2 regions of the Georgenia wangjunii genome follow, and region 1 is predicted to be linked to the other one. Evidence: riboswitches for the same ligand, from Rfam matches in the RefSeq annotation. Region 1 holds a riboswitch; the other holds the start of a gene.

Region 1 (17,110 bases):
GGCTCACCAACGTCGATGTCGTCCGTGCCGGGTTCCTCACCTACAGCCACACGGGCGCCCCAGCCGACGTCGTCTACTCCCGTTACGCGCTGCACCACCTCCCCGACTTCTGGAAGGCCGTCGCCCTCACGAGGATCCGCGCGATGCTGCGCGCGGGTGGGCTGCTGCGGCTGTCGGACGTCGTATGGAACTTCGGACCCGGAGAGGCGACCGAGCGCATCGACGCGTGGTGCGCCACCGCAGGGACGCAGGTCGAGGGTGAGTGGAGCCGGGAAGAGCTCGAGGAGCACGTCCGCGACGAGCACTCCACCTTCACCTGGTTGCTCGAGCCGACGATCGAGCGCAGCGGCTTCGCCATCGAGGACGCTGTGTACTCGGAGGACGGGATCGATGCCCAGTACGTACTTCGCGCACGCTGAGCCGCAGGGGTCACGGCGGGGCGGGCGGCGCCCCCAGCGACGCGAGCTCGGCGGCGATGTTCGCCCGCGCCTGCGCCTCCCAGCGCGCCCGGCCGGCGGCGGTGCGGTAGATCCTCGGCATGCGGAGGATCTGCCTGAGCACGGCGGCCCGGCCGCGGCGGAAGGCGTCGTCGGGGACGTCGGCGTACTCGCGCCGCACGGCCGCGGTGTACCGGGCGTAGCTCTGCGGCGGGCCGCCGAGGACGGCGAGGTCGGCGTCGCACAGGGCGGCACCCGCGTCGTCGCCGGATGCCGGGTCGTGCGTCGCGGTCAGCCGCACGAGCCGGGCGACCTCGCCGACCTCACCAACGTCCATGCCGGTGCCGGGCAGGAGCCGCTCGGCCAGCGCCGCCGAGGCCTCCTCGTCCGCCGGGGACGTACCGCCGTGGATGGCGTCGTGGAACCAGGCGGCGACGACGACGACGCGGCTCACCGGCGTGCCGTCGGACCGCAGCGCGTCGAGGTGGTCGAGGACGGCCCGGAGGTGCGCGAGCGAGTGGTACGTCCGGTGCGGCTCCTGCCACCGCTCGAGGAGCGCGGCACCGACGGCCGCGGCACCGGGCATGACGCCGTCCCACCGCTGGCGCAGGAGCGCCACCCGCCTGCCGTGCCGGTCGACGGCCGGCACGCGCAGGCCGCTCGCGCGCAGCCGGGTGATGAGCTCGCGGGCGGAGACGCGCTCCGCACCGGCAGCGACGAGGTCGGCGTGGCGTGCGGCCGGCACGTCGTAGTGGTCGAGGTCGAAGGACCGCGGCGGCAGGCCGGCTGCTCGGGCGAACGCGTGGAGCTCGGCCTCGCTCGCGTCGGAGACGAGGTGCGCCCACAGGGTGCCGTGCGCCGGCCACCGGGGCTCGTCGATGAGGATGGCCACCCGACGAGCCTAGGGCCCCGCTCGCCCACCGAGGAGGCTAGGCTTGCTCACGACAGCCCCCGGGGAGCGCACTGGCGCTGAGAGTGCGGATGGACACCCGTCCTACCCGCAGACCCGAGGAACCTGAACTGGTTAGTACCAGCGTAGGGAGTAGGGCATCTGTCGCCGTACCCCCGCATCCGTGCACCCGCGCGCGATGCGGGACGTACGAGACGGCGTCGTGCGCTCACCGGGGTCCGGCACAGAGAGGACCCTGCCATGCCCGAGACCATCCAGCCGCAGCAGACCGCCACGGCGAGCCCCGCGCCACCCGACCCGCGCTCCTACGGCGTCGGCGCCCGCTTCTCGCTCCACCCGATGACCACGGACTTCGTCCCGGTCATCCTCGACGCCCTCGCCGCCGGTGACGCCTCCGCCCTCGAGGTCACCACCGACGACGTCTCCACCTTCGTCCAGGGCTCCGAGATCGACGTGCTCACCTACCTGCGCGCCGTTATCGCCGCCGCGGCGAGCACCGGCGTGCACACCGTGGCCCACGTCCTCCTCTCCCGCGGGTGCCCCGGCGAGGTGACGTGCGAGCTCCGAGACGGTGACCCCTACGCACCGGCGGGCGTGCCCGCCCTCGCTCCCACGGGGCTGCGCGCTGCCGCCCACTGGTCGCTCTACCCGCTCGACGACGGCGACGCCACCACCGGCCGCGGTGACCACATGGCCGCCATCTACGCGGTCATCGAGCGCGCCAAGGAGCTGGGGACGTTCACCCGCGCCGAGCACTTCGCCACGCGGCTCGACGGGGACCTCGCCGACGTCCTCACCACCGTCGGCGACGGATGGCTGGCCGCCGGCCGGGTCGTCCGCCACGTGACGAGCCACGCCACGATCTCCCTCAACTCCCCGAGCACCACGGCAGGTGCGCGATGAGCGCGCGGGCCGACGGTCGTCCGGGAAGGCGCGGCCTGAGCCTGCACGACCTCGTCCTCCTCGCCGCCCTCTCCGTCGTGTTCGGATTCCTCTACTGGCTGCTCGTCCAGGCGTGGGGACCGCTTCAGGTGGCGATGGGCCCATTCGGTGACCTCGCTCAGAACGTCCTCATCGGTGGCTGGATGGTGGTCGCACCGCTCGCGCTGTACATCGTGCGCAAGCCCGGTGTCGGCATCGTCGTGGAGATCATCGCCTCCGTCGTCGAGGTCGTCTTCCTCGCCTCACCGGTCGGGCCGATGCTGCTCCTCGTCGGGCTCGTCCAGGGTGCCGGCGCGGAGCTGCCGTTCGCCCTCACCCGCTACCGCCGCTACGGCTGGACCGTCTTCGTCCTGTCCGGGATCAGCGCCGCCGCGTTCAACCTCGTGCTGGGGATGGTCCGCTTCGGTTGGCTCGGGCAGGACTACTTCGCCCTCCGGGTGGGCTTCCAGGTGGTGAGCGGGGTCGTCCTGTGCGGGCTGCTCGCCAAGGTCATCGGTGACGCGCTGCTTCGCACCGGCGTCCTCGACAACTACGCCATCGGCCGGGCGCAGCGGGCAGCGCAGGCCGGCTCGCGATGACGAGCCCCGCCGGCGGCGACCGGGGCGCGACGGGCGCGTACGCCGGTGGTCTCCGCGCGCGGGGGCTGGGCGTGCGCTACCCGCACGCGGCGGACGCGGTGCTGCGCGAGGTCGACCTCGATCTCGCACCGGGCGAGCAGCTGCTCCTCATGGGAGCCTCCGGCTCCGGCAAGAGCACGCTCCTGCGCGTGCTGGCCGGCATCGTCCCCCAGACCGTCGACGCCGAGGTCACCGGCGAGCTGAGCGTCTCCGGCCTGGACCCGCGCGATACGCCTGTGGCGGTCCTCGCCGGCCAGGTGGCGACGCTGACGCAGAACCCCGCCGACCAGCTGTGCCTGCCGACCGTCCTCGACGAGGTCGCGTTCGCGTGCGAGAACCGCGGCGTGGACCGCGACGAGATCGGAGCTCGGGTCGCCCGGGCGCTGCAGACGGTGGGCGCGGCGCACCTCGTCGACCGCCGGACGAGCGAGCTCTCCGGCGGCGAGGGCCAGCGCGTCGCCCTCGCTGCCGCCCTCGTGGCGGATCCGCGGGTGCTCCTGCTGGACGAGCCGACGGCCCTCCTCGACCCGGTCGGGGTCGAGCAGGTCGGCCGGGCGTTCGCGGCGGGCCAGACCCGCGATGACGAGGGCGCCCGCTCCTCGGTGCTCATCGAGCACCGGCTCGACGAGCTCCCCTGGCTCCCCTCTCGCGTCGTCGTCCTCGATGCTGACGGGACGGTCGCGGCGCGCGGTGCGACGGAAGAGGTGCTCCTCGCGGACGGCGCCCGGCTCGCCGCGCAGGGCTCGTGGCTACCGCTGCGCGCGGAGCTGTCGGCCGCGCTCCGGCGACCCGTCGGCGCCGGAGCGCAGGTGGCACGCGAGGCCGTCCGGGAGCTCGCCGACCGCACCGGTGGCGTGCCCCTCCGGCCTCCCGCGACGACAGACGGTGACGTCGTGCTGCGTGCCGTCGGTCTCGGTGTGCGTCGCGGGGGGCGCCCGGTCGTGGGTGGGGTGGACCTCGCCGTGCGGCGCGGGCGGATCACCGCCGTCCTCGGGCGCAACGGCTCGGGGAAGAGCTCGCTGCTGCTGGGGCTGGCCGGGCTCGCGCCCGTCACCGGCCGGCTCGACGGCGGGCGCATCGGCATGGTCTTCCAGGAGCCCGAGCACCAGTTCCTCACCCGCTCGGTGCGCGAGGAGATCGGGTACGGCCGCGGGGGCGCCGGCGGACTCTCCACGGTGGACGAGGTGCTCGACCGGTTCGAGCTCCGTGGCCTGGCGGACCGGGACCCCTTCCGCCTCTCCGGCGGCCAGCAGCGCCGGCTGTCACTGGCGGCCATGGCGGTGCTCGACGACGACGTCCTCCTCGCCGACGAGCCCACCTTCGGGCAGGACCGAACCACGACCCATGCCGTCGCGAGCGCCCTGCGGGGCCTCGCGGCGGAGGGCCGCGGGGTGGTGCTCGTCAGCCACGACCTGCGCCTCGTCGCGGGCATAGCCGACGACGTCGCCGTCATGGACGGCGGCGCCGTCGTGGCGCACGGCCCGGCCGAGCTCGTCCTGTCCGACACGGCACTGCTCTCCCGCGCCGGGCTCCGCCTGCCCCCGTCGCTGCGGGCGTGGCACGGCTCGGGGCTCGACCTGCGGGGCGTGCTCACCATGCTCGACACGGCGCTCCGCGCCGCGGCTCCGGGGGCGGCGGTCCGGTGAACGAGCTCATCCCGGCGTTCGGACGGCCGCTGGCCGTCGACTCCTACCTGCACCGGCGCAACCCCAGCGTGAAGTTCGGTGTGCTGCTCGTGATCTCGGCGTTGCTCATGGCGATCTTCGACCCCTGGACGCCAACCGTCCTCTACGTCGCCGCGCTGCCTGCTGTGCGGTACGCGGGCAAGGTGCCCTGGCGCACGGTCGCCCTGGCCCAGCTGCCGTTCGCGTTCTTCGCGCTGAGCCTGTTCATGGTCAACGCCGTGACCCGGCCCGGTACGGCGGTCGCGTGGGTCGGCCCCTTCGACCTCAGCGCCCAAGGGCTGAGCGTCGGGGCCTCCCTCGCCGCCCGGACGCTCCTCATAGGCACGCTCTCGGTCGCGTTCGTCCTCAGCACTGACGGCGCGCGCCTCATGGCGAGCCTGCACCAGCACGTGCGCCTGAGTCCCCAGCTGACCTACGCCGTCCTCGCCGGCTACCGCCTGCTCGAGCAGCTGCCGGAGCAGTGGCAGACCATCCGCCTGGCCCAGGCGGCGCGCGAGCCGCACCACGCCGGCACGGCGCGGCGGCTGCCGCGCTCGGTGCGCGCGCTGCGGAGAGCTGCCTTCACGACCCTCGTCACCACCCTGCGGCGTGGCGAACGCATGTCGATCGCGCTCGAGACGCGAGGCCTCGGAGCCGGTAGACGCACGGTCTTCCGGCCCGTCCCGCTCGACCACCGCGACGCACTGTTCGCGGTGGTCACCCTCGGTGCTGTCGGCATCGTCATCACCGTGGCCTGGCGAGCCAGGTGGCTCGTCGGGTGGGAGGCCCTCGGGGTGTTCGGCTGACCGGGCCCCGCCGTCGCCCGGGCCGCCGGAGGCACCACTCCTCGCGGACGACGGCGGCGCGACCACCCGCCGGTCGCGGGCTCCGGCGTCGGACCGTTGACACCGACCTCGCTCGGAGGGGAGGCTCAGTGGTCTAGCCCACATGTCGCGTCCTGTTCCCTGCCCGGGCTAGGACTCGAGGAGACCGCGTGAGAACCCGATCAGTCCTGACCACCACCGCACTTACCGCGCTCGTCGCGGGCGCCGGCGTAGCGGGCCCCGCCCAGGCGCTCCCGCAGAGCGCCGCGCCCCTGGCCGCCCCAGCACCCGCGTGCGAGGCGACAGCCGCCTCGACCCTCGAGGGCATGAGCCTCAAGCACAAGATCGGCCAGCTCGTCATGTCACAGCCCGGACGCTCCGAGGGCGAAGCGCCGATGCCGGGCGAGGAGGTCCGCGCGCAGCTCGAGGAGTGGGGCTTCGGCACGTGGATCATCCAGAACCGCGGCGGAGCGGCCGCCAACGTCGCGCGCTACACGAACCAGATGCAGGCGTGGGCCGACGAGTACGGCGGGGTCCCGCTCCTCATCGGCGCCGACATGGAGAACGGGGTCGAGCAGCAGGTCCCCGACGCCACCGGGCTCGCCTACCCCATGGGTCTCGGTGCGACCCGTGAGGTCGAGGACAGCGCGCTCGCCGGCGCGATCACCGGCGCCGAGGCGGCGGCCATCGGGATCAACTGGAACTTCATGGCGGTCGCCGACGTCAACACGAACCCGGCGAACCCCGTCATCGGGGTCCGTTCCTTCGGTGAGGACGCCGACCTCGTCGCCGAGCACGTCGCCGCGTACACCGCGGCGCAGCAGGCACAGGACGTGCTGACCTCGGCGAAGCACTTCCCCGGGCACGGCGACACCGAGTCGGACTCCCACCTCGGTCTCCCGTCCGTGGGCTTCGACCGCGAGACCCTCGAGACCGTCCACCTCAAGCCGTTCCAGGCGGCCATCGACGCCGGCGCCGACTCCATCATGACGGCGCACATCGTCGTCGAGGCCATCGACGACGAGCTGCCGGCGACGCTGTCCCCCGCCGTCCTTACGGGACTGCTCCGCGAGGAGATGGGCTTCGACGGCCTCGTCATCACCGACGGCATGGGAATGCAAGCGATCAGCGACCGGTGGGGCACGGGCGAAGCCGGCGTCATGGCGGTGCAGGCCGGGGCGGACGTCCTGCTCTCGGGCAACACCGCCGAGGAAGCCGCACAGGCCCTGCACGACGCGGTCCTCGCCGGTGACGTCACCGAGGAGCGCATCGACGAGTCCGTGCTGCGGATCCTCGAGACGAAGTGCGACTACGGGCTCTTCGACGACGCCACGGTCGACCCGGTCGCTGCCGACGAGATCGTCGGCAGCGACGACTTCGTCGCCGAGGCCACACGCATCGGCGAGGACAGCATCACCCTCCTCAAGAACGACGGCGACGTCCTGCCGCTCGACGCGGGCACCAGCGTCCACGTCGCGGGTCCCGAGCGCGCCGACGTCCTTGCGACGGACCTCGCCGAGCGCGGGGTCGACGCCACGTCCACGCAGACGCCGCGCCGCCCGGAGGCCACGGAGATCGCCGCGGCCGTCGAGGCCGCCGCCGACGCCGACGTCGTCATCGCGACGACCTACACGTTCTCGACGATGCCCACCGAGCAGCAGGCGCTCGTCGACGGGCTTCTCGCGACCGGCAAGCCGGTCGTCGTCGTCTCGCTCGGCATCCCGTACGACCTCGCCGGGGCGGCGGGTGCCGACGCCGCCGTGGCCACGTACGCGCTCAACGTCAACGCCGTCTCCTCCACCCCGGTCCTCGAGGGGCTCGCCAACGTCCTCGTCGGCGACGCCGCGCCGGGTGGCCGCCTGCCGGTCACGGTCGGTGACGTCTACGCCTACGGCGCCGGGCTCAGCTACCCGCCGGACCCGGAGCCCACGGAGGAGCCCACCGGCGAGGAGCCGAGCCCGACGCCGACCGAGCCCGCTCCGGGAGGCACCACGCCTCCCGCGGACGACGACGGCGCGACCACCCCGCCGGCCCCGGGCCACCCCGCGCCCGGGGGCGAGCTGCCGGCCACCGGCGCGCCCGTCGCCGCGGGCGCCCTCGGTGCCCTCGTCCTGCTGGGTGCGGGCCTCGCCCTCATGGCACGGAGGACGCGGGCGCAGCACCAGCCCTAGCACTCGCGCGATCGAGGAGACCCCCGGAGCCCTTCCGCTACCGGGGGTCTCCTCGTCCAGGCATCCAGGTCGTCAGTCCGAGTCGTCAGTCGGCGCCGTCAGTCGCGGTCGTCGTCGTGGCGGCCCTCGACGTGGAGGACGCCGTCGAGGCCGGCGAGCGCGCGGATGAGGTCGTGCTGCGGCGGCTTGCCGGTGAAGCTCGCGCGCAGGTGGACCACGCGCCCGGCGCCGCCGTCGGCACCGGTGACGTCGTCGTCGCCGACCGTCGAGGACAGGATCGCGGCGGTGAACCCCTGCTCCGTCGCGGTCTCGAGGATCGTGCGCAGCACGCCGTGTCCGTCCGTGTAGCGCAGCTCGAGGACGCGGTCGCGGTCCACCGTCGGCATGTGCCGAGCGATCGGGGCGAGGACGAGGGCCGCGACGAGATGAAGGGCGGTCGCCGCGATCGCGAGGACGGGGAGCCCGGCTCCGGCGGCCATGCCGACGGCTGCCACGACCCAGATGGTCGCCGCCGTCGTCAGGCCGCGCACGACGTTGCTGCGGGTGAAGATGACGCCGGCGCCGAGGAACCCCACGCCGGTGACGACCTGCGCCGCGATCCGGCCGGGGTCGTGCGGGGTGCCGTCGGCGGCCATGGCCGTGAAGCCGTACACGGAGACGAGCGTGAACGTCGCGGAACCCGTGCCCACGAGGATGTGGGTGCGCAGGCCGGCCGCCTTCTGCTGGAACTCCCGCTCGGCGCCGATGACCCCGGAGAGCAGGAAGGCGAGCGCGAGCAGCTGCAGGCTCGTCGTCGTCTCGCTCGTCAGGTCCCACACGGTGATCATCGTCCCGCTGCGTGGCCGCCGCCGCGATCCGGCCGGCGGCACCTGGGACGCCGAAGGGCGGCACCCCTGGTGGGGTACCGCCCTTCGGTCCGATCAGACGTGCGGGTGAGGCTGGGTCAGAAGCCCATGCCGCCCATGTCGTCGCCGCCGCCGCCGCCGGCCGGAGCGTGGTTCTTCTCCGGCTTGTCGGCCACGATGGCCTCGGTGGTGAGGAACAGGCCCGCGATCGACGCCGCGTTCTGCAGCGCGGAGCGCGTCACCTTGACCGGGTCGTTGATGCCCGCCTTGAGGAGGTCCTCGTACTCACCGGTCGCGGCGTTGAGGCCGTGACCCGTGGGCAGGTTGCGGACGCGCTCGGCGACGACGCCGCCCTCGAGCCCCGCGTTGACGGCGATCTGCTTGAGCGGTGCGTCGACCGCGACGCGGACGATGTTCGCGCCCGTCGCCTCGTCGCCCTCGAGCTCGAGGGTCTCGAAGACGTCCTTGGCGGCCTGGATGAGGGCGACGCCACCACCGGCGACGATCCCCTCCTCCTGAGCGGCCTTGGCGTTGCGGACGGCGTCCTCGATGCGGTGCTTGCGCTCCTTGAGCTCGACCTCGGTGGCCGCGCCGGCCTTGATGACGGCGACGCCACCGGCCAGCTTGGCGAGGCGCTCCTGGAGCTTCTCGCGGTCGTAGTCCGAGTCGGAGTTCTCGATCTCGGCGCGGATCTGCGAGACGCGGGCCGCGATCTGGTCCGCCTCGCCGGCGCCCTCGACGATCGTCGTCTCGTCCTTCGTCACGACGACCTTGCGGGCCTGGCCGAGGAGCTCCAGGTCAGCGGTCTCGAGCTTGAGGCCGACGGTCTCGGAGATGACCTGACCACCGGTGAGGATGGCCATGTCCTGCAGCATCGCCTTGCGGCGGTCGCCGAAGCCCGGGGCCTTGACGGCGACGGACTTGAACGTGCCGCGGATCTTGTTGACGACGAGGGTGGCGAGCGCCTCGCCCTCGACGTCCTCGGAGATGATGACGAGCGGCTTGCCGGCCTGGATGACCTTCTCCAGGAGGGGGAGCAGGTCCTTGACGTTCGAGATCTTGGACTCGACGAGCAGGACGTAGGCGTCCTCGAGGACGGCCTCCTGGCGCTCGGGGTCCGTGACGAAGTAGGGCGAGATGTAGCCCTTGTCGAAACGCATGCCCTCGGTGAGCTCGAGCTCGAGGCCGAAGGTCTGCGACTCCTCGACGGTGATGACGCCCTCGGCCTTGACCTTGTCCATGGCCTCGGCGATCATCTCGCCGATCGCCGGGTCGCCGGCGGAGATCGAGGCGGTGGCCGCGATCTGCTCGCGCGTCTCGATGTCGATGGCCGAGGCGAGGAGCTGCTCGGTGATGGCCGCGACGGCCTTGTCGATACCGCGACGGAGCGCGATCGGGTTGGCGCCGGCGGCGACGTTGCGCAGGCCCTCGCGCACGAGCGCCTGGGCCAGGACGGTGGCCGTGGTGGTGCCGTCGCCCGCGACGTCGTCGGTCTTCTTGGCGACCTCCTTGACGAGCTCGGCGCCGATCTTCTCGTAGGGCTCCTCGAGGTCGATCTCCTTGGCGATGGAGACGCCGTCGTTGGTGATCGTGGGAGCGCCCCACTTCTTCTCGAGGACGACGTTGCGGCCCTTGGGGCCGAGGGTGACCTTGACGGTGTCGGCGAGGATGTTGAGCCCTCGCTCCATACCGCGACGGGCCTCCTCGTCAAAGGCAATCTGCTTTGCCATTGGGGTTGAACCTCCGCTTGTGGCGTGGTGGGCCAGGGCAGTGCCCGCGACGGACGACCCGGGCGAGCCCGCGGTCACATCCCGCCGGTGCCCGAGCCTCACTGCCTGGCTCGTCGTTCTTGTCACTCTCATGCCGAGAGTGCTAACCCCGATCTTGGCACTCTCGGGTGCCGAGTGCAAGGTCGGGGTGCGCCGCGGGAGCCGTGCCGACGCGCGCAGGCGACCGGAGGACGCCCGTCCCCCAACCGCCGCTGGCTGTCAGCCCGCGAGCGCGCGCCGCCGCACCAGCGCGAGCGCACCTGCTCCGAGCATCACCGTCGCGAGCAGGGCGAGCCCGGTCACCGTGGCGCCCGTGTCTGGCAGGGCCCCGTCACCTGGCGGGGTCCCCCCGGGCGGCGTGCCGCCGGGCGGGGTACCACCCGGCGGGGTCGTTCCCGGGTCCGTCGGCGTCGGCGTCGGGTCCGTCGGCGTCGGGTCCGTCGGCGTCGGCGTGGCGCCCTGCGGCGTCACCGCGTTCGACGGCGCGGAGTCCGCCCCCACCCCCAGCGCGTTGACCGCCGCGACGGTGAACGTGTACGTCGTCCCGTTCCGCAGGCCGGTCACCGTCGCCTCCGTCGCGGCCCCGTCGGCGCCTGTCGAGCTCTGCGCGACGCCGTCGACCCACGCGGTGACGAGGTAGCCCACGAGCGCCGACCCGCCGTCGTCCCCCGGGGCGCTCCACGTGGTCGTCGCCCGGCCGTCCCCCGCCACGGCGACGACGTCGGTCGGTGCACCTGGCAGCTCGAGCGCCGTCGGGCTCAGCCCGAGGATGCTCGCCAGCAGGACGACCGCCGCCTCCGGGTCGCCTGCGTGGAGCTCGTGCTCGGCGTCCGCCGCGACCGCGACGGCATCCTCCGGGACGTCGTCGTCGGCCACCATCGCCGCCTGGGCGAGGTCGCGGGCGAGGGAGACGACGACGTCGGCGATCGCCCGGTCGACGTCGGCGCCGGCGGTGGTGTCCTGCGGCGCCACGGCCAGGTACTGCGCCGCGGTGAGCAGCAGGTCGAGCGCGCGCTCCGGCTCGTCGACCCGCCCCTCCTCGGACCACACCGGGGACTCGGCGAGCACCTCGAGGGCCGCGCGCGGGGGGTGGCCCGCCGGCACCCGGTCGAGCAGGTCGACCAGCCGGTCCTGCGCCGCGTCGGTCCGCAGCCCCCAGCCGAACCCGTACAGCGGCACGTAGTCCTCGTCACCGACGTTGACCGGCACGTCTGCCGCGGCGGCGGGCCAGCTCACCGGCAGCCGGCCGGTGAACGGCCGGGCACCGAAGAGCACGTCGGCGACACCGGCCCCCTCCGAGCCCGGCAGCCACGAGGCGACGAGGGCGTCGACGCCCACGAGGTCGGTGACGACCTGCGGCCGCCCGGAGACGACGAGCACGACGCAGTCCATGGCCGCGCACACCGCGTCGACCGCCGCGCGGTCCCCGGCGCTCAGCTCGAGGTCGTGGCCGCCGACGCCGACGTCGCCCTGCCCCTCGGCGTACGGGGTCTCCCCGACGACGACGAGGCCGACGTCGTGGCCGGCCATGGGCGCCGTGGCGTCCTCGCTGAACGTCACGGCGGCGTCCGGCGCGACCTCCCGGATGCCCTCGAAGATGGACGTGGCGCCCGCGAGGACGTCGCCGGACATGCCCTGCCACGAGACCGTCCAGCCGCCGGACTGGTTGCCGACGTCGTCGGCGTTGCTGCCGGCGACGTAGAGCGAGGCCGCCGGGTCGAGCGGGAGCAGGCCGTCCTCGTTCGCGAGGAGCACCTGCGAGGCCGCCGCGGCCTCCCGGGCTACGGCGCGGTGCCCGGCCGAGCCGACGGCGTCGACGTTCGTCCGGTCCGCCCACGGCTCGTCGAAGAGCCCGAGCCGGAACTTCGCGACGAGGATCCGCGTGACGGCCTCGTCGACCCGGGCCTGCGTCACCCCGCCGGAGCCGACCTCGTCCGTGAGCGTGGTGATGAATGCCGCGAAGTCGGCGGGCTCCATCGCCATGTCGACGCTCGCGTTGACGGCGGCGCGCACCTGCTCCGGGTAGGAGCCGGGGAGCTGGTCGATGCCGTTGTAGTCCGAGATCGTGAAGCCGTCGAAGCCCAGCTCACCGCGCAGCACCTCGTTGTTGAGGTAGTCGTGGCCGTGCATCTTGACCGGGCCCTCGTCGTCGTCGGTGAGGTCGACGCTCGAGTAGGAGGGCATGAGGGAGCCGGCGCCGCGCGCGATCGCCGGGACGTACGGGGCGATGTGGACCTCCCGCAGCTCGTCCTCGGTGACCTCGGTGACGCCCTGGTCGATCTTGTAGGCGTCGCCGGGGGTGTCGACGTAGCTCGTGCCGCCGTCACCCACCCAGTGCTTGATCGTCGCGAGGACCTCGTCGGGTGCGGACATGTCCTCGTCCGTGCCCTGGAGCCCCTCGACGACGGTCGTGAACGCAGACACGAGGCCCGGGTCCTCGCCGAAGGACTCGTAGCTGCGGCCCCACCGCTCGTCGCGGGTGACGCACAGGCACGGGGCGAACGTCCACGGCACGCCGGTGGCCCGGGTCTCCGTGGCCGTCACCTCGGCGGCCAGCCGTGCGAGCACGGGGTCGCGGCTCGCACCGAGGCCGATGTTGTGCGGGAAGATCGTCGCCTGGGGCAGGTTGTTGTGCCCGTGGACGGCGTCGACGCCGTAGATGAGCGGGATCTGGTGCGGCGTCAGCCGTGTCCACAGCTGGAAGCCGTCGACCATGTCCGCCCACGCCTCGGGCGTGTTCGGCGTCGGCGTCGACCCGCCGCCCGAGAGGATCGAGCCGAGCCGGAGCTCGGCCACCTGCGCGGGGTCGCCGGCGAGCGAGGCCCGCTCGCCCTGCGCCATCTGCCCGACCTTCTCGGCGAGGTCCATCCGCGCGAGCAGGTCCGCCGCGCGCTCCTGCGCGGACAGGGCCGCGTCGAGATAGGCCATCCCGTAGGCGTTGACGACGACGACGGGGGCATCGCCCTCGAGCTCCGCACCGTCGACCTCGAGGGTGCCCGCGATGGTCCGGGCGACGTCCTCCTCCGCGGCCGGCGCGAGCGTCGTCACCGAGACGGTCCGCGTCGCTCCGGAGGCCGTGCCCGCCGCGAACGTCACCACCTCCTCCGTCACCGCCTCGTAGTGCGTCCCGGCGACGGCCGTGCCGCCACCCGTGGAGTAGGTGAGCGTCACGTCGTCGGCGAGGGGCTCGCCGTCGGGCGTCGTCACCGTGAGGACGACGTCGGCCACCTCGCCCCCGTCGACGGCGACGACGGGCGTCGCGCTCACGTCGACGCCGGTGCCCACCTGGGCGGCGCCGTAGAGCTCGACGTCGTCCATGTAGAACGAGCCGGACGCCCCGACCGGCAGCGTGATCGCGTACCCCCACGCGTGGTCGAGCGGTGGCTCCTCCGTCTGCACGGCGCCGGGCGGCTGGTAGTCCCCGCGCCAGACGAAGCTGGAGAACGGGATGCTGACCGGCTGGAGCCCACCGCCGGAAGGCGGGGTGACCGTCGTCGTCCACAGTCCCGCGTTGGCACCGCTGTCCCCGCCGAGGCGGAGCTCGATGGCGAAGGCCGGGGGAGCCGTCGGGGAGCTCCCCGCACCCGCGCTGTCCCAGCGGAAGCGGATGCCCGCGAACGCGGACCAGTCGTCCGGCTGCTCGAGGTCGTGGATGAAGCCGCGGCCGCCGACGGCGGTGTAGTCCCCGCGCAGGACGTGGTTGCCGCCGGCGAGCTCGGCGACGCTCAGCTCCGGGCTCTCGCCCTCGTAGTTCCACGGGTAGATCCCCACGGGACCGTTCACGGTGACGGGGTCCGCGCCCTCGAAGTCCTCGATGACCGCGACCCCCTCCTCGTCGACGGCCGCACCGGCCGGCGCGACGACGAGCCCGGCCACCATCGAAGCGAGGAGCGCCAGCACGGCGGCGAGAGCGATGACCGCGGTGCGGGCGGGGGTGGTGGCGCGAGACACGGGGAACCTCCGACGGGCGCGCGCCGCCGGCCGGCCGCGGCGCGGCCAGCCCGGGATGGAACGGGCCAGCGGCCGGTCGTACCGGCCACTGGCCCGAGGCACCCACGACGCTGTGGACCTTTGAGCCGACCATAGGTGTGGCCCCGGCCACAGTCAATGCGCGGTCCGGCCCGTGGGCGCCCAGCGACGAGGGCGGCGACCGTCCTCAGGGAGCGAGGCTGGGGAGGGCGTCGATGCCGAAGCGGGAGCGCAGCGCCCGGCCGGCGGCGTACCAGCCACCGAGGCCGTGGACCCCGGGCCCCGGGGGCACGGAGGACGAGCACAGGTAGACCCCGGGGATGCCGCCGGAGAACGGGTCGAGCGCGGCGCGGGGACGGGCGAACATGCGCCAGAACGTGATCGCCCCGGCCGCGATGTCTCCGCCGACGTAGTTGGCGTTCTCGTCGCTCATCCGCGAGGCGGGCACGCAGCGCGAGGCGACGACGACGTCGCGGAAGCCGGGGGCGAACCGCTCTATCTCGGCCGTGATGTCCTCGGTGACGTCCCGCGGGGAGCCTGCGGGGACGTGCGCGTACGTCCACAGCGGGCGCAGCCCGCCGACGATCCGCTCAGGCACGGTGACGGCCGGGTCGCTCACGAGGACCATGGGGTGCTCGGCGTGCCGTCCGGCGCTGATCGCGGCCTCGGCCGCGACCATCTCGCCGCGCGTGCCACCGAGGTGGACGGTGCCGGCCCGGCCGACCTCGGGGTGGCGCCAGGGGACGGGGCCGGAGAGCACGAAGTCGACCTTCGCCGCGGCGTTGCCGTAGCGGAAGTCCTCGAAGGCGCTGCGGACCCGGGACGGCATCCGCTCGCCCCAGATCGCGGCGAGCGCGCGCGGCGTCGTGTCGAACAGGTAGGCCCGGGCCCGCGGCAGCTCACGCCACGTGGTCACCGGGGTGCCGGTCCGGATCTCGCCCCCGTGGGCGAGGAGGTCGGCCGCGAGGGCGTCGACGATCGCCTGCGAGCCGCCCACCGGCACGGGCCAGCCCGTCCCGTGCGCGAGGGACCCGAGGAGGAGGGCCACCCCGGCGGTGGCGAGGGTCGGCAGCGGCGAGATCGCGTGCGTGGCGACGCCGGTGAGCAGCGCGGGAGCCTCGGGGCCGGTGAAGCGCGCGTCCCAGGCGCGGGTGCCCTGCTCGAGCGCGCGCAGGGCGTACGCGACGGCGGTCCGCACGCCGGCGACGGAGCGCAGCTCGGCCGGGACGGACCTCTTGTCCCCGAGCGCGAGCGCCGTGACGGCCTCCGGCTCGGCAGCCAGGGGCGCCATGAGCGAGCGCCAGGCCGGGCCGTCGGCGCCGAGACTCTCGACGGTGCGCTCGAGGTCGCGGTAGGCGAGGCCGGCGCGGCCGCCGTCGAGCGGCTGGGCGTAGGAGAGGTCGGGGGTGCGGAGCTCGACGCCGCGGGCGGCGACGTCGAACTGGCGCAGGAAGGGGCTCGCGACCGCCATGGGGTGGACGGCGGAGCAGATGTCGTGGACGACGTCCGGGGCGAGCCCGAGCGCGTGCGTGCGGGCTCCCCCGCCGATCGTCGACTCCGCCTCGAGGACGAGGACGTCGAGCCCGGCCCTGGCCATCGTGACCGCGCCGGCGAGCCCGTTCGGGCCCGCCCCGACGACGACGACGTCCCGGGCCTCGCGGCTCATGCGTAGTCCGCGCGCAGGACGATCGCGATCTGGACGTTCTGCGTGGCGCTCGGCGCCTCGACGAGGTTCGTGATGCCGAGGATCTCCCCGATCGCCTCGGCGGTGGAGGCGAGGGAGCCGTCGCGGTAGTACAGCGTCGTCGTGTCCGGGGAGCCGGAGGCGTAGTCGGCGGCGACCGTGCTCCCGAAGCCGGCATCGACGAGCTCGGCAGCAGCGTCGCCGGCGAGGCCGGTGATGCCCGCGCCGTTGAGGACCGAGATCGACACCGACGTGTCGACATCCGCGTCAGGGGTCTCGGTCTCCTCCTCGGGCTCGGTCGTCTCCTCCGCCGGCTCGGGCTCGTCGGTGGCGGGGTCGGTGGGCTCGGGCTCAGCCGTGCCGCCGTCGGTCGCGCCGTCGGTCGGAGCCGGGGTGGCGCCGTCGTCCGTCGTGGCGGAAGCCGTTGCGACGGGGTCGTCACCGCCCTCGTTCGCGCCCGAGAGGAAGCTGACCGCCCCCCACGCGAGGAGCGGGACGAGGACGAGGACGAGGACGAACGGCAGGACCGCCGCCAGCGTCGAGCGCGGCGCGCGGTGCACCCCCTCCGGCCCGCGCTCGCGGCCGGCGACGTCGAACTCGTCCTCGGGGTACTGGGTGCTCACCCCAGCAGGCTAACCGCTGGGTGGCTACAGGGTGGAGCCGAGACGGCGGGCGGAGCGCTCGCGCTGACGCGCCTGGCGCATCCGGCGCAGCCGCTTGACGAGCATCGGGTCCGCAGCGAGGGCGGCCTCGGAGTCGATGAGGGCGTTGAGCACCTGGTAGTAGCGGGTGGCGCTCATGCCGAAGAGATCGCGCACGGCCGTCTCCTTGGCGCCGGCGTACTTCCACCACTGGCGCTCGAAGGCGAGGATCTCGCGCTCGGTGTCGCTCAGGGCGGCGGCGGCGTCGGCGGTACCAGCGTCGATCGCGTGCGCTGCGTCCATGTCTCCTCCACTGCTCCGGCGTGCCGGCCGATCGCCCGGCGCCCCGCCATGCTAAGGGACGAACGACACCGGTGTCATTCTCTGCGCGTGTCGTCGCCGCGCGCCGTGGGCCGCCAGGCGCCGGCCGCGCGCCGCCACGCCGCCAGGCGCCGGCCGGACGCAGGGCAGGGGACCCGGCCGCAGCCGCGCACCGGCAGGGGCCCGGCCGCAGCCGCGCCAAGAGGGGGCGGGGTACGGGCGGTAGCCTCGCCCCCGTGAGCCCGCCTCCGTCCACCGCCCGCACCCCGGCGGGCACGCCACCGGCCCCGCTGAGCGCGCTGGTCGATCCCGGCTG
Region 2 (13,315 bases), on a different contig from region 1:
GGTGAACTGCTTGTTAGGATGCAACCGCCCTGTGCAGGCGAATCTCGGCCCAGCTGTGGCCCGCCGTCATGGTCAACGCCCGCGTCGGCCGTCCGGATGGTCAACGCACGCGTCGGCCGTCCGGGGAAACGTCCTGACCGACCCGCTGACGACCATGGAGCGGCCAGTGCTGCAGCTGTTGATCATCCACCTCGTGGTGGCGATGGTCGCACCTGCATGCGTCAAGGTCTGGGGACGGCGGTTCTTCGCCGTCCTCGCGCTGGTCCCGGCCACGGCGTTCGTGTGGGCGCTGACGAAGACGCCGGCCGTCCTCAGCGCCGGCGATGCCGCGAGCTCCGGCTTCAGCCCGATGCCTGTCGTGGGGAGCCCGTTCCCGACGCAGACCGTGTCCTGGGTGCCCGCGCTCGGGCTGTCCCTGGACTTCCGTCTCGACACGCTCGCGTGGCTCCTCGTGCTGCTCGTCGGCGGCGTCGGGGCCCTCGTCCTCGTCTACTGCGCGGCCTACTTCTCGGCCAGCGCGAAGAACCTCGGGCGCTTCGCCGGCGTCTTCGTCGCCTTCGCGGGCGCGATGCTCGGGCTCGTCACCACGGACAACACGCTCCTGCTGTACGTGTTCTGGGAGCTGACGACGGTCTTCTCCTTCCTGCTCATCGGCCACTACCACGACCGGCAGAGCTCCCGCCGGGCCGCGGTCCAGGCCATCGTCGTCACGACGTTCGGCGGGCTGGCGATGCTCGCCGGGTTCATCGCCCTCGGCGAGGTCGAGGGGGGCAGCTACCGGCTGAGCGAGCTCGTCGCGTCGCCACCGGCGGGGGGCCTCGTGCCGACCGCGGTCGTCCTCGTCCTCGTCGGGGCCGTGAGCAAGTCCGCCCTCGTGCCGTTCCACTTCTGGCTGCCCTCGGCCATGGCCGCCCCCACCCCGGTGAGCGCTTACCTCCACGCCGCGGCCATGGTCAAGGCCGGCGTCTACCTCATCGCGCGCATGGCGCCCGGCTTCGCCGACCTGCCCGTCTGGCGCTGGACGGTGCTCGTCCTCGGGACCGGCACGCTCCTCCTGGGCGGCTACCGGGCCCTGCGCCAGCACGACCTCAAGCTCGTGCTCGCGTTCGGCACCGTGAGCCAGCTCGGCCTCATCATCCTGCTCGTCGGGTACGGGGACCGCGCCGTCGCGCTCGCCGGACTCGCGATGATCGCCTCGCACGCGATGTTCAAGGCGTGCCTCTTCCTCGTCGTCGGGATCGTCGACTGGTCGGTGGGCACGCGTGACCTGCGCGAGCTGAGCGGGCTCGGCCGGCGGATGCCGGTCGCCGCCGTGAGCGCCGGCATCGCGACGGCCTCGATGATCGGCCTGCCGCCCCTGGCCGGGTACGTCGCCAAGGAGGCGGCGCTCGAGGCGCTCGTCCACCGCGGCGGGACGGTCGACGCGCTCATGCTCGCCGGCATCGTCGTCGGCTCGATCCTCACGGCTGCCTACGGCCTGCGCTTCATGTGGGGGGCCTTCGCCTCGAAGGAGGGCGTCGAGGCGCCCGAGCCGCAGCGGACGTCCCGGCTCATCCTCGCGCCCCCGGTCGTCCTCGCGGTGGCGAGCGTCGTCGTCGGCCTCGCCCCGGGCCCGACGGAGCGCCTGCTCGCCCCGTTCGCGAACACCTACCCCGGCGAGGCCGGCCACCTGACCCTGTGGGGCGGGTTCGGCCTGCCGCTCCTCCTCACGGTGGCGATCCTCGGCGCCGGTGCCGTGCTCTTCCTCGGGCGGGACCGCGTCGAGCGCGCCCAGGCCGCCATGCCGGCGACCGAGGGGGCCGAGGGCGTCTACCGGCGCACGATGCGCGGCCTGGAGAACGTCTCCGCCGACGTCACCGCCGTCGTCCAGCGCGGTTCCCTGCCGGGGTACCTGTCGACGATCCTCGGGGCGACGGTCGTCCTCGGGGGCGGCGCGGCACTCGTCCGCGGGACGCTGCCCACCGACGTGCGCCTGTGGGACAACGGGATCCAGCCCGTCGTCGTCGCGGTCATCGCCATCGCGGCGTTCCTCGCCGCACGCGCCCGGCGCCGCCTCAAGGCGGTGCTCCTCGTCGGGGTCGTCGGCTACGGCGTGGCGGTCCTCTTCGAGCTCCACGGCGCACCCGACCTCGCGCTCACCCAGGTGCTCGTCGAGACGATCACGCTCGTCGTCTTCATCCTCGTCCTGCGCCGCCTGCCGGCCTACTTCTCCAACCGCCCCCTCGCCGTCTCACGCTGGTGGCGCGCCGCCCTCGGCACGGTGGCCGGCCTGACGTTCGGCGCGCTCGCCATGGTCGCCGCGGGCTCCAGGGTGGCGCCTCCCGTCTCGGAGGTCTTCCCGGAGGAGGCCTACGAGTACGGCTACGGCAAGAACATCGTCAACGTCACGCTCGTCGACATCCGCGCCTGGGACACGATGGGCGAGCTCTCCGTGCTCCTCGTTGCCGCGACCGGCGTCGCCTCGCTCGTCTTCATCCGCGCTCGGGGTGGGCGGATCGACCGGACGGCCCAGCTCTCCGACGCCATGGCCCTGCCGCGTGTGTGGGCCGGCGGCCCGGACCGCGGCGCTGCGCTGCGCAAGCCGGACACGGCGGCCCCCTCGCCCGCGTTGCGCGCCCCCGGGCGCGGCCAGCGGTGGCTGACGGGCGGCGCGACGCTCGCGCCCCAGCGCCGCTCGGTCATCTTCGAGGTCGGCACGCGGCTCATCTTCCACACGATGCTCGTGTTCTCGGCGTACCTGCTCTTCGCTGGGCACAACTCACCGGGCGGAGGCTTCGCGGGTGGCCTCATCGCCGGCATCGCGCTCACCGTGCGCTATCTCGCCGGTGGCCGGTACGAGCTCGGCGAGGCGGCGCCGGTCCAGGCCGGCTGGCTGCTCGGGACCGGCCTCTTCCTCTCCGCGGGCGTCGGCGCGATCCCCCTCCTCTTCGGTGGTGACGTGCTCCAGTCGACGGTCTTCGACGCGGACCTCGGGCCGTTCGGCGAGCTCCACCTCGTCTCGACGCTCTTCTTCGACATCGGCGTCTACCTCGTCGTCATCGGGCTCGTGCTGGACATCCTGCGCAGCCTCGGTGCCGAGGTGGACCGCCAGGGCGAGCTCGAGGGCAACGCCGCCCCCGACGTCGCGCACGACTCCCCCCAGGCCACGTCCGACGACGCGGCGGGTCCCGACTTCCAGCCCGCCGGCCCGGCGACGACCGACGGGAGGGTCCCGTGATCGACACCAGCCCGAGCCTCGCGCTCGTCGTCCTCGTCGTCGTCCTCGTGGGGACCGGCGTCTACCTCCTCCTCGAGCGGAGCCTCACCCGGGTCGTCGTCGGGATCACGCTCATCTCCCACGGCGTCAACGTCATGTTCCTCATCGCCGGGGGACGCGCCGGCGGGCCGCCGCTCGTCGGCTCGGTGCCGCCGGAGGAGATGAGCGACCCGCTGCCGCAGGCCATGGTGCTCACCGCCATCGTCATCACGCTCGGCATGACGGCCTTCCTCCTGTCGATGGCCTACCGCTCGTGGCAGCTCAACGGCCACGACGAGGTCCAGGACGACCTCGAGGACCGCCGCGTCGCGCGGCGGGCCGCGCTCAACGAGGTGCCCGAGCGCAGCACGGACGACCCGGGGACCTCGCTCGCCGAGGACGCCGCGAGCGCCCGGGACGAGACGGCGACCGCCGACGAGCACGCACGGCGCGGCCACCACCGCGCGGCCCTGGGCGCCGACGACGGCGAGGCCCTGCGATGAACGAGCTCGTCCCGCTGCCTGTCCTCATCCCGCTCATCGCCGCCGGCGTGGCGCTCGCGCTCGCCCGCTACCCCAAGATCCAGCAGATCGTCTCGGTCGTCGCGCTCTCGGCGGTCCTCGTCGTGGCGGTCATCCTGCTCGTCGCCGTCAACGACGGCCCGCTCGTCATCGACATCGGGGGCTGGGCGGCGCCCGTGGGCATCGCGCTCGTGGCGGACCGGCTCTCGGCGCTCATGCTCGTCGTGTCGGTGCTCGTCACCCTGTCCGTCCTCCTCTACTCCCTCGCGCAGGGCGTGGCCGACGGCAACGAGGGCGCGCCGGTGGCGATCTTCCACCCGAGCTACCTCGTCCTGTCCGCCGGGGTCTCCAACGCCTTCCTCGCCGGGGACCTGTTCAACCTCTACGTCGGTTTCGAGATCCTGCTCGTCGCGAGCTTCGTCCTCATCACGCTCGGTGGGTCCCGTGAGCGCATCCGGTCGGGGACGATCTACGTCGTCGTCTCGCTCGTGTCCTCGATCATCTTCCTCACGGCGATCGCGCTCGTGTACGCCGCGACGGGCACGGTCAACCTCGCGCAGCTCTCGGACCGGCTCGCGGACATCGACCCCGGCACCCAGCTCGTCCTGCAGCTCATGCTGCTCGTCGCCTTCGGCATCAAGGCCGCGATCTTCCCGCTCCACGCGTGGCTCCCGGACTCCTACCCGACAGCGCCCGCGCCCGTCACCGCGGTCTTTGCCGGACTGCTGACCAAGGTGGGCGTCTACGCGATCATCCGCACGCAGACGCTCTTGTTCCCCGGTGGCCGGCTCGACGACCTCCTCATGGTCGCGGCACTCGTGACGATGCTCGTCGGCATCCTCGGCGCGGTGGCGCAGCAGGACATCAAGCGGCTGCTCTCGTTCACCCTCGTCAGCCACATCGGCTACATGATCTGGGGCGTGGCGATGTCGAGCGCCGCGGGGCTGTCCTCGGCGATCTTCTACGTCGTCCACCACATCACCGTCCAGACGGCGCTCTTCCTCGTCTCGGGGCTCATCGAGCGCCGCGGCGGGACGACGTCGCTCGCGCGCCTCGGCTCCCTCGCCCGGCTCGCGCCGCTGCTCGCCGTCCTCTTCTTCGTCCCCGGCATGAACCTCGCCGGGATCCCGCCGATGTCCGGCTTCCTGGGCAAGGCGGGCCTCATCCAGGCGGGGGTCCAGGACGGCGGGGCGCTGGAGTGGGCGCTCATCGCCGGCTCGCTCGTCACGAGCCTCCTCACCCTCTACGCCATCACGAAGGTGTGGAACCAGGCCTTCTGGCAGGAGGCGCCCGAGAAGCTGCCCGAGGCGGCGTCCACCCGGGGGATGATCGGCCCGACCGCCGGGCTCGTCGTCTTCTCGCTCGCGCTCACGGTTCTCGCCGGCCCGCTGCACGACTACACCGACCGCGCCTCGCGCGACCTGCGCGCCCGCACCCCGTACGTCGAGGCCGTCTTCCCGGACGGGATGCGCGGCTCCGGCCAGTCTCCCGACGTCACGCAGGAGGGCGAGCGCCAGGAGGACTCCGGTGACATCGACGACGTCGAGGAGACGGAGGGGGCGACGCCATGACCGTTCCTGACTCTGCGACCGTCGCCAACCTTCCTGGCGCGACCCCGCCGCCGCGCCGCCGCCTCCGGGCGAGCTGGGGCATGCTCGTGTGGCTCACCCTCGTGTGGGTCCTCCTGTGGGGCGACTTCACCCTCGCGAACCTCGTCAACGGGCTCATCGTTGGACTCGTCGTCACGACGGTCCTGCCGCTGCCCGCCATCCCCTTCAACGGCCGCTTCCGTCCGTGGGGGGTCGTCCTCCTCATCACGCGCTTCCTGCGGGACGTCGTCGTCGCCTCGGGAGAGGTCGCGTGGCTCGCCGTGCGCGGGCGCAAGCCGAGGGGCGCCGTCATCCGGGTGCGCCTGCGCAGCCACTCCGACTTCTACCTCACGATGACGGCGGGCTTCACCTCGCTCGTGCCCGGCTCGATCGTCGTCGAGGCCCACCGCCTCACGGGCACGCTCTACATCCACATCATCAACGTCGAGACGAAGGACGGGCTCGAGAAGGCCCACCGGGCGGTGCTCGCGCAGGAGGAGCGGATCCTGCGCGCCTTCGCCTCGCGCGAGGAGCTTCTCGACGCCGGGCTCATGCCCGGCAGCTCCCCGCGGGCCGGGAAGTGCTCGACGTTGGCGGGGGACATCGCCCAGGCCCAGGTCGACGCCCGGCGCGACGACGGCAGCGGCGGTGGTGCGGGGACCTCACCGGTGCACGACGCGCAGGACGTGCGGGAGGAGGAGCGATGACCGTCGTCTACGTCATCACGTTCACCCTGCTCGCGGCGGCGGCCCTCCTCGCCATCGTCCGCATGGAGCGGGGGCCGAGCATGTTCGACCGGATCGTCGCCGTCGACGTCATGACCGCCGTCGTCCTCGGCACGGTCTCCGTCGTCTCCGCCCTCACGGGGCGGGCGGACCTCGTTCCCGTCCTCGTCGTCCTCGCGCTCGTCGGGTTCGTCAGCGCGGTCTCGATCGCGCGCTTCGCGGCGGCCGAGTCCGCGGACGAGGCGCGCATCCTCACGAAGGCCGAGCTGGCGGAGGTGCTCGCCCAGCGCGACGCACTCGCCTCCGACGACGCGCCGCCCGTCCACGACATCGACACGAGCGTCGTCATCGCCGTGCTCGACGTCCCGGGCGCCCCGGCGCGCCCGGTTGCCGGGCAGGGAGCGGCGCACGCCGGGCTGGCATCGGCCGAGGAGGCAGCCGGCGGGCAACCGTCGGCGGGCAGCCCCGGCGACCCCGGTGACGCCCTCTCGCTCGGCCGCAACGAGGAACCGCACGAGCGAGACGACAGCGACCCGTCGGCACCGGCCGGGTCCCCCGACGTGGGAGGTGCACGATGAGCTGGACCGTGGTTGCCGACGTCCTCGGCGCCGTGTGCCTCATGCTCGGCGCCGGCCTGGCGTTCATCGCCGCCCTCGGCCTCGTGCGCTTCCCCGACCTGCTCTCCCGGATGCACGCGGCGACCAAGCCGCAGGTGCTCGGGCTCATGCTCCTCATGGCCGGCGTGAGCCTCGTCCAGCGGAACGCGACCGTGACGTGGACGCTCGTCCTCGTCATCATGTTCCAGCTGATCACGGGCCCGATCTCGGCCCACATGCTCGGGCGGGCCGGCTACCGCACCGGCAAGGTCCACGCCGAGCAGCTCGTCGTCGACGAGCTCACGCAGGATCTCGAGAAGAGCGAGCGCGCCCCGGACTCCTGACCCGCCGTCCCGTCCCTCCGGCCCGCGACCCGCTCGCGAGCGGCTTGCGCTGCGGGTGATGCACCCGGAGGGCCGGCGGGGTCAGGCGTGCTTGTCGACCGGTCCGCCGTACCACTTCGACGCGCCGCGCAGTGCGAGGCGACGGCTCACCTCGACGACGGCGCCGGAGACGATGGCGAAGAGGATGACCTCGGTCATGCTCACGCCGTGGTCGTCAGGGTCCTTCGGCGGCTCGTGGCCGGTCGCGGCCTTCCAACCCGAGTCGATCGCCTTGTGCACGAGGGTTCCCGTGACGAGGATCGACGCAGTGCTCAGCAGCTTCCACCCGATGTCCATGACGCCCAAACTAGCCATGCCGCGGCGTGGGTGCACGCCGTCCCACCGCTGAGGGCCGGGCGTGACGTCCGGGCCGCACCGGCCCCTCCGTCGTCCCGTATAGGGTTGGGCACGAACGACAGGGGAGCACCACCCGCAAGGGCACGGTGCTGAGAGTGCGGACACAGCCGCAGACCCTCGAACCTGCACCGGTTAGTACCGGCGAAGGGAGTCGGGATTCTCTCCCCGCGACGTTCGTGCCCCCGGGCGCGGACGGGCGCGGGCCCTCCTTACGTGTGAGGAGGAAGCATGACCATGAACCACCAGTCCAAAGGTGACCCACGCCCGTGCCACATCGCCGGCGCGGAGGCTGCCCGCCCGGGCGCCGGACGTCCGCAGGGACGTCGCCACCGGCGCCCCGCCGCGCGCCCGGCGCTCGCGGTGGCCGGCGTCCTCGCGCTCGCCGGGTGCAGCGCGATCGGGTCCGGGTCCGGCGGCGGGGACGAGTCCGACGACGCCAGCACGCTCACCGTCGTCACGCACGACTCGTTCAACCTGAGCGAGGAGCTCCTCACGGACTTCACCGAGCGCACCGGCTACGAGATCACCCAGGTGGCGCCGGGCGACGGCGGCGCGCTCGTCAACCAGCTCGTCCTCACCAAGGACGACCCGCTCGGGGACGTCGTCTACGGCATCGACAACTCCTTCGCCGCCCGGGCCGTCGGCGAGGAGGTCCTCGCGCCCTACACGTCCAAGGCGGCCACGGGCCCGGCGCCGTTCGAGGCCCACCTCACCGCGGTCGACCGCGGCGACGTGTGCGTCAACATCGACCACGGCTGGTTCGCCGAGCGGGGCCTCGAGGAGCCGGTGACCCTCGAGGACCTCACGGACCCGCGCTACGCGGACCTGCTCGTCGTGACGAACCCCGCGACGTCGTCGCCCGGCCTGTCCTTCCTCCTCGCCACGGTGGGCGCCTTCGGCGAGGACGGCTGGCAGGACTACTGGACGGCGCTCGCCGCGAACGGCGTCAAGGTGGTCCCGGGATGGAGCGACGCCTACTACGTCGACTTCTCCGGCTCCGAGGGCGCCGGCCCGCGCCCGCTCGCGCTCTCCTACTCCTCCTCGCCCGCGGCCGAGGTCCCCGACGGCGCCTCGGAGCCGGCCACCGGCGTCCTCCTCGACACGTGCTTCCGCCAGACGGAGTACGCGGGCGTCCTCGCCGGCGCGGAGAACGTCGCCGGGGCGGAGGCGTTCATCGACTTCCTCCTCTCCCCGGAGGTCCAGGCGGACATCCCGGGGCAGATGTACATGTACCCGGTCCGCGAGGACGTCGAGCTGCCCGCCGAGTGGGAGCGGTTCGCTCCCCTCGCCCCCTCCCCGCACGACGTCGACCCCGAGGCCATCTCCGCCAACCGCGACGAGTGGATCGCGACGTGGACGGAGATCGTGATCGGCTGATGGGGCAGGGGACGGACCCGGAGACGGCGGCGGCGCCGGGGCCGCCCGTGCGCCGGGTCGCCGGCGGCGGGGGCGGACCGGAGGGCGACGCGACGCCGGATCCGGCTGTGCGCCGGGTCGTGGAGGGTCTGGCGGGAGCCGCGAGGAACGAGCGGCGGATGGAAGACCCGGCGCACAGCCGGACCCGGCGACTCCCGACCACCCGTCGGTCCCGCCCGTCCCCGGGCGCCGTCGCCGGCTGGGGGCTGGCTGCGGGGGTGCCGCTCGCGTTCCTCGCGGTCTTCTTCGCGTGGCCGGTGCTCACGCTCGTCGGCCGGGGCTTCCTCCCCGACGGCGCGCTCGACCTCTCGGGGTTCGCGGACGTCTTCAGCGCCCCGCGGACGTGGCGGCTCCTCGGGCTCACGCTCGCGCAGGGCGTGCTCGGCACCGCCTTCGCGGTGCTGCTCGGCGTGCCGGGGGCGTACGTGCTCTACCGGTGCCGGTTCCCCGGACGGGAGCTCGTGCGCGCCTTCGTCACGGTGCCCTTCGTCCTGCCCACCGTCGTCGTCGGCGTGGCGTTCCGGACACTCCTCGTCGAGGGCGGGCCGCTCGGCCTCCTCGGGCTCGACGGGACGTTCCCGGCGATCGTCGCGGCGCTCGTCTTCTTCAACTACACCGTCGTCGTCCGCACGGTGGGCGGGATGTGGGAGCGGCTCGACCCGCGCCCGGAGCAGGCGGCGCGCAGCCTGGGTGCGCCGCCGTGGCGCGCGTTCACGACGGTGACGCTGCCCGCGCTCACGCCGGCGATCGCCTCGGCGGCGGCCATCGTCTTCCTCTTCTGCGCGACGGCGTTCGGCATCGTCCTCGTCCTGGGCGGCCTGCGCTTCGGCACGATCGAGACGGAGATCTGGGTGCAGACCACCCAGTTCCTCGACCTGCGCGCCGCGGCGGTGCTCTCCGTCGTCCAGCTCGTCGTCGTCGGCGCCTCGCTGTGGTTCTCGGCCCGGGCGCGCCAGCGGCGCGAGCGGGCGCTCGACCTGCGGACCGACCCCGCCGCCGCCCGCCCCCTGCGGCTGCTCGAGCGCACCGGCGGGCGTCTTCGGCCGGGGGCGGACCTCGCGCCGGCCGCCGTGACCGCACTCGTCGTCGTCGGGCTCCTCGCCCTGCCCCTCGTCAACCTCCTCGTGCGCTCCTTCCGCGCCTCCGGCACGTGGAGCCTGGCCAACTACGTCAACCTCGGCACGACCGGCGGTGCGAACGCGCTCAGCGTCACCGTCTGGGAGGCCACGGCCAACTCGCTGCGCATCGCCGTCGACGCCACGCTCATCGCGGTGACGGTGGGGACGCTCGTCGCGCTCGTCGTCTCCCGGCGCCCCCGCAGCCGCCCGGCGCGCCGTGCCATCGGCGCCCTCGACTCCCTCTTCATGCTGCCGCTCGGCGTCTCCGCCGTCACAGTGGGGTTCGGCTTCCTCCTCACCCTCAACGAGGGCCCCGTCGACCTGCGCGGCTCGGCGGTCGTCGTGCCGATCGCCCAGGCGGTCGTCGCCGTGCCCATCGTCGTGCGCACGGTCCTGCCGGTGCTCCGCGCGATCGACCCGCGCCTGCGCCAGGCCGCCGCCGTGCTCGGCGCGACGCCCGGTCGCGTCCTGCTCACCGTCGACGGGCCGTTCCTCGTCCGGGGGCTCGGGCTGGCCCTCGGTTTCGCGTTCGCCGTCTCGCTCGGCGAGTTCGGCGCGACGTCGTTCCTCGCCCGGCCCGAGAGCCCGACGCTTCCGGTCGTCATCTTCCGTCTCATCGGGCGCCCCGGGGCGGACAACTACGGCATGGCGCTCGCGGCGTCGGTCGTCCTCGCCGTCGTCACGGCCACGGTCATGGCCGTGGCCGGGCGCCTGCGCGGGGACAGGATGGGGGAGTGGTGAGCGCACGCAGCACGGCCGATGGTGGCCTCGAGGTGGTCGACGTCGAGGTCCGGTACACGGATGCGGGCCCCGCGACGACGGCGGTGGCCGGGGTGAGCCTGGCGGTCCCGGCCGGCGAGGTGCTCGCGCTCCTCGGCCCGTCCGGCTGCGGGAAGTCCTCCCTCCTGCGCGCCGTCGCCGGCCTCGAGCCGGTCGCGGCCGGCCGCGTCCTCTTCGCGGGGCAGGACGTCGGTGCCGTCCCCGTCCACCGGCGCGGGTTCGGCCTCATGTTCCAGGACGGCCAGCTCTTCCCCCACCGCGACGTCGCCGGCAACGTCGGCTACGGGCTCGTCATGGCCGGCGCCGGCCGGCCCGAGCGGGACCAGCGGGTCGGCGAGCTGCTCGACCTCGTCGGTCTCACCGGGTACGCCTCCCGCGCGGTGAGCACGCTGTCCGGCGGGGAGAAGCAGCGCGTCGCCCTCGCGCGGGCCCTCGCGCCCCGGCCCCGGCTCCTCCTTCTCGACGAGCCGCTCTCCTCCCTCGACCGCTCCCTGCGCGAGCACCTCTCGGGCGAGCTGCGGGACATCCTGCGCGCCGCCGGCACCACCGCGCTGTACGTCACGCACGACCACGACGAGGCGTTCACCGTCGCCGGCCGCGTCGCCGTCATGGACGCCGGGCGCATCCTCCAGGTGGACCGACCGGCGCGGCTGTGGCGGCAGCCGCGGAGCGAGCGCGTGGCGCGGTTCCTCGGCTACGGGCCGTTCCTCACCGCCGACGTCGCAGGTGGCGCCGCGCGCACCGTCCTCGGGGACGTGCCGCTCCCGGCCGGCGGCGTGCGCTCCGGCGGCGGAGACGTCCCAGGCGGAGCCGCCGTCCGGGACGACGCCAGGGGCCGGGACGACGCTGCGGCTCGGGACGGCAGCGTGGTTCGGGACGGCGGCGTGGGGCCGGCCGCGAGGAGCGGAACGGTCCTCGTCGGCCTCGGACCGGCCGCGCTGCGCGTCGTCGACGACGGCGGCACGCCGGTGGACGTCGTCGCCGCCCGTTTCCGGCGCGGGAGCACCGAGCTGACCGTCGTCCTGCCGAGCGGGGAGCGCGCCACAGCGCTGGCCGGTGCGACGGTGGCGGGACCGACGGGCGAGGGGCCTGGCCAGGTGCGCGTCCGGCTCGACCCGGCGGGCGCCGTCGTCGTCCCCCGCTAGCCGCGCCGCCCCGTCAGGTCCGCGACCTGCCGGGGCAGCAGAGCCAGGCGTCGTGGATCAGGTGAGGTCCCCGCGCACGATGCTGTCCCCGCTGTGCGCGGGGTCGCCGTCGATCGGTTCGCGCGAGACGTCCACGATGGGGAACTCGGTGATGTCGAGGCCGTCCGGCAGCGCGAAGCGGCCCTCGTCGGCCGTGAGGACGCCGACGCTGACGAGGCGCTGGACCTGTCGGTCGATGAGCCACACCTCGCGGTAGCCGTCGACGGCGCCGGTCGGCAGGTCGATGACGAGCTCGAGCCGGTCGCCCACCTGCTCCACGACGGCCGAGCCCGAGGCGTCCCAGCCCGGCAGCGGGTCGAGGTCGGTCGACGCGAGGACCTCGGGCGCGCCCGGGGCGGTCAGCTGCTGGACGGCGAGCGTGCCGCCGACGCCGACGACGAAGGCCGCTGCCGCGATCCACGCCGAGCGTCGCGCCCACGGGTTCGTGCGTCGCTCCCGCTCCGCGCGGCGGCCCGTGAGCTCGTCACGGCCGTCGACGGCCGGTGCCGCGGGCTCGACGGCTGGTGCCGGCGGCGGGGCGGCCTCGGCCACGGGGAGGACGGCGGGCGCCTCCGTGCTGCCGGTCTCCGGGGTGGCACCGATCTCGGCGGCGATCCGGTCCCACACGGACGGGGCCGGGCGCTCGAGCTCGACGCCCGCGCGGCCCGCCGCGACGGTCCGCCGGTACGCGGCGAGCTCGTCCTGGCAGTGCTGGCACGTGCATGTCTCGTCCCGGGCCCCCTCGAGGGCGCTCAGGGCCAGGTCGTCGTCGTCAGAGTGCGGCATCTGCTCCCTCCATCCGTTGGCGCAGCCTGCGCAGGCTCCGGGTGATGTGCGACTTCACGGTCCCGAGCGGCAGCTCCAGGCGGTCCGCGATCTGGGTGTGGGTGAGGTCGGCGAAGAACGCCAGCTGGAGGATCTCCTTCTGGGGGGACCCGAGCTCGGCGAGCGCGTCCGCGACGACCACCTGGTCGACGACCTGCCCGGTGTGCTCGACGACGGCCTCCGCCCCGGCCCCGTGCACGGCTGCGGCCGCCGCGCGGGCGTCCCGGGTGCGGCGCTCGTGGGCGTCGGCGATGGCGTGGCGGGTGATCCCGACGAGCCAGGCGGCGAGCGGTCCCCGGGCGGGGTCGAACCGCTCGCGCCCGCGCCAGGCGGAGACGAAGACCTGCTGGGTCACGTCCTCGGCGTCGGCGACCGCTCCGAGGGAGCGGATCGCGAGGGTGTAGACCATGGGGGAGTAACGGTCGTACGCGGCACGGACCGCCTCCGGCCGGCCGGTGCGGAAGGCGTCGTCGAGCGCGTCGGGATCGACGAGGACCGTCATCACCCCCTCCGGGACGCGATCATGCCCCGGCGTCCGCCGAAGCCTGGTCCGGGAGCAGCGTAGCCGTGGCGACGACGTTCTGGC

The links. A riboswitch is a leader RNA that binds a small molecule or an ion and turns the genes downstream of it on or off. The one in region 1 is predicted to bind thiamine pyrophosphate.
Region 2: linked by a shared signal. The riboswitch ahead of V2J63_RS02010 (thiamine ABC transporter substrate-binding protein) and the one ahead of V2J63_RS06260 (YkoF family thiamine/hydroxymethylpyrimidine-binding protein) in region 1 are both predicted to bind thiamine pyrophosphate.

What each region holds. Positions count from the first base shown of each region.
Region 1 is NZ_JAZGON010000003.1:9,683-26,792, forward strand. It holds gene V2J63_RS06250 (class I SAM-dependent methyltransferase) at 1-419, shown strand, start outside; gene V2J63_RS06255 (DUF4031 domain-containing protein) at 430-1,329, opposite strand; TPP riboswitch at 1,380-1,498, shown strand; gene V2J63_RS06260 (YkoF family thiamine/hydroxymethylpyrimidine-binding protein) at 1,588-2,250, shown strand; gene V2J63_RS06265 (ECF transporter S component) at 2,247-2,867, shown strand; gene V2J63_RS06270 (ABC transporter ATP-binding protein) at 2,864-4,552, shown strand; gene V2J63_RS06275 (energy-coupling factor transporter transmembrane component T family protein) at 4,549-5,376, shown strand; gene V2J63_RS06280 (glycoside hydrolase family 3 protein) at 5,565-7,565, shown strand; gene V2J63_RS06285 (MgtC/SapB family protein) at 7,664-8,392, opposite strand; gene groL (chaperonin GroEL) at 8,509-10,140, opposite strand; gene V2J63_RS06295 (glycoside hydrolase family 3 N-terminal domain-containing protein) at 10,399-14,130, opposite strand; gene V2J63_RS06300 (phytoene desaturase family protein) at 14,336-15,814, opposite strand; gene V2J63_RS06305 (LytR C-terminal domain-containing protein) at 15,811-16,455, opposite strand; gene V2J63_RS06310 (DUF3263 domain-containing protein) at 16,480-16,776, opposite strand; gene V2J63_RS06315 (uracil-DNA glycosylase) at 17,085-17,110, shown strand, end outside.
Region 2 is NZ_JAZGON010000001.1:442,953-456,267, reverse strand. It holds gene V2J63_RS02045 (Na+/H+ antiporter subunit A) at 167-3,217, shown strand; gene V2J63_RS02040 (Na(+)/H(+) antiporter subunit C) at 3,214-3,738, shown strand; gene V2J63_RS02035 (Na+/H+ antiporter subunit D) at 3,735-5,327, shown strand; gene V2J63_RS02030 (Na+/H+ antiporter subunit E) at 5,324-6,052, shown strand; gene V2J63_RS02025 (MrpF/PhaF family protein) at 6,049-6,648, shown strand; gene mnhG (monovalent cation/H(+) antiporter subunit G) at 6,645-7,010, shown strand; gene V2J63_RS02015 (DUF4235 domain-containing protein) at 7,092-7,346, opposite strand; TPP riboswitch at 7,457-7,573, shown strand; gene V2J63_RS02010 (thiamine ABC transporter substrate-binding protein) at 7,641-8,783, shown strand; gene V2J63_RS02005 (ABC transporter permease) at 8,942-10,681, shown strand; gene V2J63_RS02000 (ABC transporter ATP-binding protein) at 10,678-11,865, shown strand; gene V2J63_RS01995 (anti-sigma factor) at 11,923-12,690, opposite strand; gene V2J63_RS01990 (RNA polymerase sigma factor) at 12,677-13,231, opposite strand; gene V2J63_RS01985 (class F sortase) at 13,251-13,315, opposite strand, start outside.